Linked DNA regions of Aliidongia dinghuensis. The main gene of each other region encodes a partner of the protein of the gene in region 2 in a complex. Links are inferred from orthologs where the notes say so. Each region holds a gene or a part of one and is shown on either strand. Other genes may lie near its edges.

What was found. The genes of interacting proteins can lie anywhere in the genome.
Region 1: the proteins of dnaN (region 2) and IEY58_RS06320 are in contact, whole or in part, in a cryo-EM structure (PDB 8GIZ), measured with the Escherichia coli proteins. The link is inferred for Aliidongia dinghuensis from one-to-one orthologs.

What each region holds. Positions count from the first base shown.
Region 1 is NZ_BMJQ01000003.1:73,637-76,672, forward strand. What follows is about bases 17-2,980. They hold IEY58_RS06320 (DNA polymerase III subunit gamma/tau), read left to right. Parts: upstream 17-513; coding sequence 514-2,448; downstream 2,449-2,980. Other genes in these bases: nudC (NAD(+) diphosphatase), read right to left, coding at 17-163; IEY58_RS06325 (YbaB/EbfC family nucleoid-associated protein), read left to right, coding at 2,450-2,773; recR (recombination mediator RecR), read left to right, coding at 2,783-2,980. Outside these bases: more of nudC, read right to left, coding at 1-16; more of recR, read left to right, coding at 2,981-3,036. UniProt on the Escherichia coli protein: Part of the beta sliding clamp loading complex, which hydrolyzes ATP to load the beta clamp onto primed DNA to form the DNA replication pre-initiation complex.
Region 2 is NZ_BMJQ01000015.1:94,197-97,107, forward strand. The notes cover bases 49-2,887. They hold dnaN (DNA polymerase III subunit beta), read right to left. Parts: upstream 2,108-2,887; coding sequence 989-2,107; downstream 49-988. Other genes in these bases: IEY58_RS25215 (hypothetical protein), read right to left, coding at 49-184; IEY58_RS25220 (TerB family tellurite resistance protein), read right to left, coding at 226-663; argC (N-acetyl-gamma-glutamyl-phosphate reductase), read left to right, coding at 2,437-2,887. In the rest of the region: more of IEY58_RS25215, read right to left, coding at 1-48; more of argC, read left to right, coding at 2,888-2,911. UniProt on the Escherichia coli protein: Confers DNA tethering and processivity to DNA polymerases and other proteins. Acts as a clamp, forming a ring around DNA (a reaction catalyzed by the clamp-loading complex) which diffuses in an ATP-independent manner freely and bidirectionally along dsDNA.

The DNA.
Region 1 (3,036 bases), on a different replicon or contig from region 2:
GTTCGGGACCGCTGCCGGTGTCGCGCACCAGATGCTGCGCGCGCCATACCGGCACGAAACGGCTCGTCTCGGACGTCAGCCGTGCTTTGATCCAGTCGGGGTTCTTGCGCAAGGGCCCGACCCGGTCGAGCCCACCCGCTGCATAGAAATTCGGTCGTCTCATGGGGCGAGACCATGGCATGCCCCGGCGCAGGCGGCAAGGCGAAGGGCCGCCGCAGCGGTACGCCGGGGCGGTCTTTTCCCGCAGCCCATCCATGTCGTCGGACGATCCTGCTTGCACCTCGGCGCAGGACAGCCGATATATGGCCTCGGAAGGCTGGCGGTGGGCAGGTCCCTCGCCAACCCGGTCAGGTCCGGAAGGAAGCAGCCGCAACGAGTTTCCGACTTGGGTCGTCGCCGGTCTTCCACCCCTCTCCCAAGCGACTTCTGGCGGCGGGCCTCCTTCTTGACAGTGTCGACCGTGACCGATCGTCCTGCCAGCACGGCATTGTTGCCGGCGCCTCGTCCCGTCCCATGAGCGATCAAGTCGAATATCGGGTCCTCGCCCGCAAATACCGGCCGTCGAGCTTCGACCAGCTGATCGGCCACGACACGCTCGTGCGCACGCTCACGAATGCGTTAGACAGCGGCCGCATCGCACATGCCTTCATGCTGACCGGCGTGCGCGGCGTCGGCAAGACGACGACGGCCCGCATCATCGCGCGTGCCTTGAACTGCGTCGGGCCCGACGGCACCGGCGGCCCGACCATGCAGCCGTGCGGGCAATGCGACGCCTGCCGGGCCATCGCCGAGGATCGCCATCCGGACGTGATCGAGATGGACGCGGCGTCCCGCACCGGCGTCGACGACATCCGCGAGCTGATCGAGGGCGTGCGCTACCGGCCGGTCTCGGCGCGCTACAAGATCTACATCATCGACGAAGTGCACATGCTGTCGAAGGCGGCGTTCAATGCGCTGCTGAAGACGCTCGAGGAGCCGCCGCCCGACATCAAGTTCGTGTTCGCCACGACCGAGATCAACAAGGTGCCGGTGACGGTGCTGTCGCGCTGCCAGCGCTACACGCTGCCGCGCATCCCCCTCGAGACCTTGGCCGCCTATTACGGCGAGATCGCCGTCAAGGAGAAGGTCGAGATCGAGCCCGGTGCCTTGACGCTGGTCGCACGCGCCGCCGACGGCTCGGTGCGCGACGGGCTTTCGATTCTCGACCAGGCGATCGCCTTGGGATTCGGCGGCCTCATTACCGAGGCGGCGGTGCGCGACATGCTGGGCGTCGCCGATCGCGGCCTGACATTCGACCTGTTCGAGAACGTCATGGCCGGCGACGCGCCGGCAGCGCTCGCGGGGCTCGAGACGCTCTACAACGGCGGCACCGATCCGGCGATGGTGCTGCAGGACCTGCTGGACGTCACCCATTTCGTCACGCGGCTCAAGCTCGAGCGGCCCGAGGCCGGCGGGTCGAACCGGCCGCTCGCCGATGGCCAGGACCTGGAGCGCGGCCGGGCGCTCGCCGGCCGGCTCGGCCTCGCCGCCCTCGCCCGCACCTGGCAGATGCTCTTGAAAGGCTTGCCCGAGGTGCAGACGGCGCCGGCACCGCTCAAGGCGGCCGAGATGGTGCTGATCCGGCTGGTCTATGTCACCGACCTGCCGCCGCCGGCCGAGCTCATCAAGGCGCTGCAGAACGCTGGCGGCCCCGGTATGAATAACGGCAGCGCGCCCAACGGCGAGCGCAACGGCCCGCGCGCCGAGGCGCCGCCCCGGCCGGTCGCGATCATGGGTGGCGCGATCATGGGCGGCGCGGGCCAGGGCGGCCAGGCCATGGCCGTGCGCCAGGCCGAGCCGGCTGCTGCCGCGCATGCCGAGACCGCCGCAGCCGAGGTTATGCCGCAGCCCGCGAGCTTCCAGGAGGTCATGGAGCTGATCGCCGTCCGGCGCGAGGCGATCCTCTACAACCAGATCGCCGCGATGGTGCATCTGGTGCGCTTCCAGGTCGGTCATATCGAGCTCAGGCCTGCGCCAGAGGCGCCGCGTGATCTCGTCACCCGCATGGGCCAGTTCCTGAACGAGGTGACCGGTCAACGCTGGATGATCATGGTCAGCCGCGAGCCGGGCCAGCCGACGCTCAAGGAGCAGATCCAGGCGCGCGAGGCCAAGCGCCGGGCGGAGGTCAGCACCACGCCGGTGATGAAGGCCTTGCTGCTGGCCTTTCCCGGCCTCACCATCGACAAGATCATCGATCTCGTGCCGGAGCCGGAACCGGAGCCCGCGTCGGCACTGCCGGCGGAATTGCCGCTGGCGCCGGAGCCGGACGCGATCGCCCCGTTCGACGAAGCGGCCATCGGTGATCCGGCACTCGGCGACGTGCCGGCCGCAGGCCTTTATGAAGAAGATGACCCGGGGCCGTTCATGGCCCCGATTCTCGACCCCGACGACGAAGATGGAGACGCTTGAGATGAAGAATCTCGGCAACATGATGAAGCAGGCCCAGCAGTTCCAGACGCGCATGCAGGAGATGCAGGCCGAGCTGGAGAAGGTCGAGATGACCGGCCAGGCAGGCGGCGGCACGGTCAAGGTCGTGCTGAGCGGCAAGAACGATGTCCGGAAGATCTCGATCGACAAGGCGCTCGTCGACCCGGAAGAGGTCGAGGTGCTGGAAGACCTGTTGCTGGCCGCGTTCAACGACGCCAAGCAGAAGGTCGAGGCCCATGCCGCGGCCGAGATGCAGAAGCTGACCGGCGGCCTGCAGCTGCCGCCGGGCATGAAGCTGCCGTTCTAAGAGGCCCTCTTGTCCGGCGCCGAGATTGACCGGCTGATCCAGCTCCTGGCCAAGCTGCCGGGGCTGGGGCCGCGCTCGGCCCGGCGCGCCGTGCTCTACATGCTGAAGCGGCGCGAGGCCTACATGCTGCCGCTCGGGTCCGCGATCGGCGAAGTGGCCCAAGCCATCCACACCTGCCGCATCTGCGGCAACCTCGACACCACCGACCCCTGCCCGATCTGCACGGACGAGAGCCGGGACGGCGGGCTTGTCTGCGTCGTCGA
Region 2 (2,911 bases):
GCGGCAGGTCCTCGGCCAGCAGCAAGAGGCCGAGCGGCAGCATCCACAGCCCGAGCACCGGCAGAATGCTGAGCAGGCCGCCGACGACCAGCGCCACGCCGGCCGGCAGCCGGGCCCAGCGCGAGCCGGGCCGGCGCAGCCAATGCAACGGACGGCTGAGGCGATCCGGCAGACGGTCGATCATCAGATCAATCCGCCGGTCGACTGCTGGGTCGGGCGAAGGCGTCACGCGTCGAGTCCCGCCACATGCGCCGCCCGCGGGCCGAGCGCCACGCGGATGAGCCGCAGGATCTGCAGCTCCCGGTGGTGCAGGTGATCGTCCGACACCGCGATCAGCTCAGCGAGCTCGCGCACGAGCCGCGCCGGCGCCCGGCCGGCCAAGGCTTCGAGGCTGGCGACCGCGGCCGCGACGCCCATCGGCTCGCCGAGCTGGCGCAGCCGGCCCTCGAAGATGTCCATGACCTCGGCCTCGGCGAAGGCAGCGAGCAGCCCGTGCTGCTTCAGGAAATCGAGGAATTGGCGACGCTCGGCCGGCTCGACCCAGCCGTCAGCGCGGGCAACCAGCGCCGCAGCGGTGACAAGCGCGTCCAGCAGCTCTTCCTCGCGATAATCCTGATGCGCCCGGCTCAGGTCCGACGGGCTGCGGTCACGATGCGTCGACATCAAGGGGGAACTCCTCTCGTTGGGGACGCCCCTTGCTCCGGCGCATCGCGAACGCCCCGGACCAGTCGATTCGAGAGAGAGGAGTGCTGGGTTTGGATCCTCGGGCCCACGACATCGACCGGTCTCGCGCGCCCAAAGCGCCGGAGACTCGGGGGTGATCCGACATCGCGAGGTTGGCCGACAACCGAAGTCGGCGTCCTCGCCAGAGGGGCCCGGATCAATTCTTGACGCTCGTCACGTGGGCCCGCGCCCGGCGCCCGTCAAGACCCTGAAACGAAAGAGGCCCCGTTGCCGGGGCCTCTTTGCAGATCTACGCCATGGGCGCTCAGACGCGCATCGGCATCAGCACGTAGAGCGCCGAATGGTCGCGCGCATCGCGCAGGATGGTGGGCGACGCCGCGTCCGCCATCACGAACTGCGCATCCTCGCCCTCGATCTGCTGGGCGATGTCCAGAAGATAGCGCGAGTTGAAACCGATCTCGATCGGCGAGTGCTGATAGCCGACCTCGATCTCTTCCGACGCCGTGCCGTTCTCGGGGCTGGTCGCCGACAGCACGAGGCTGCCCTGGTCGAGCGCCAGCTTCACCGCCCGGCTCTTCTCGGTCGAGATGGTCGAGACGCGGTCGACCGCCTCGGCGAACAGCTTGGTCGCGACGTCGAGGATCTTGTCGTTGCCGGCCGGGATGACCCGGTCATAGTCCGGGAACGTGCCGTCGATCAGCTTCGAGGTCAAAACACCGTCGCCGAAATCGAAGCGGATCTTGGTCTCGGAGAGTTCGATGCGCACCGCCTGGTCGGTCTCGTCCAGGAGCTTGCGCAACTCCTGCACCGTCTTGCGCGGCACGATCACGCCCGGCATGCCCTTCGCCCCCTCGGGCAACGGCACGTCGACGCGCGCCAGGCGATGGCCGTCGGTCGCGACCGCGCGCAGCACGTCGACCTCGGCACTCTGCGCCGCGTGCAGGTAGATGCCGTTCAGGTAGTAGCGCGTTTCCTCGGTCGAGATCGCGAAACGCGTCCGGTCGATCAGGCCCTTAAGATCGTTCGCCGCGAGCAGGAACTCATGCGCGAGCGGGCCACCGGACATGACCGGGTAGTCTTCCGCCGGCAGGCAGGCGAGCGTGAAGGTCGAGCGCCCGGAGCGGAGCGTCAAGGCGCCGCGGTCGCCGCTCGCGTCGAGCTCGACCTGGGCACCGTCCTTGAGCTTGCGCACGATGTCGTAGAGCGTGTGCGCCGGGGCCGTAGTCTTGCCCTCGCGCGCGACCTGGGCCGGCACGACCTCGACCACCTCGAGGTCCATGTCGGTCGCCGAGAGACTGAGGCGCCCGCTTTCCGCGCGCAGCAGCACGTTCGACAGGATGGGAATGGTATTCCGGCGCTCGACGACGCTCTGGACGTGGCCGAGGGCGCGCAGCAGCGCCGCGCGTTCAATCGTGATCTTCATGGTGTCTGGAATCGTACCAAGGGGCGCCCATTAGCCGAGGTTACTACAGACGGACCAGAAAGCGGACCGACCCGTCGGTATCGGCCCTTGCGGCCGTTCCCCACGGACGGTTCGTATAACATAGTTTTTGCGGCCGGCGCATGCGGATTGCATGCGGGCGGCCCCGGGTTTGCCGTGATCGCGGCCGGTGATGAGCGCTTGGGACACAGCATGGTTGCGGTCCGCGATGTGGTCCCGGGGGTGAAGGTTGATAATATGCCTGTCATCGAGTGCGGCTTAACGTCCGACTCGGGACGATCCTCCACCGGGAAATTCGCGGGATCAGCGCCATGACCACACGACCGACGGTATTCATCGATGGCGAAGCGGGCACGACGGGACTCGAGATCCATCGACGCCTGGCCGGCCGCACCGATATCGAGATCGTCAGCCTGCCGGCAGACTCGCGCAAGGATCCGGCCGCACGCCGCCGGGTGCTGAACGAGGTCGACCTCGCGATCCTGTGTCTGCCCGACGACGCCTCGCGCGAGGCGGCTGCCATGGCCGAGGGCGGCCCGACCCGCCTGCTCGATGCGTCCACCGCGTTCCGCACCCATCCGGACTGGGTCTATGGTTTCGCCGAGCTGGCACCCGGCCATGCCGAGCGCATCGCGGCTGCGAAGCGCGTTTCCAATCCCGGCTGCTATCCGACCGGGGGCATCGCGCTGCTGCGCCCGCTCGTCGAGGCCCAAGTGCTGGGCGACGATTATCCGGTCTCGGTCCATGCCACCTCGGGCTATTCCGGCGGCGGCAAGAAACTGATCG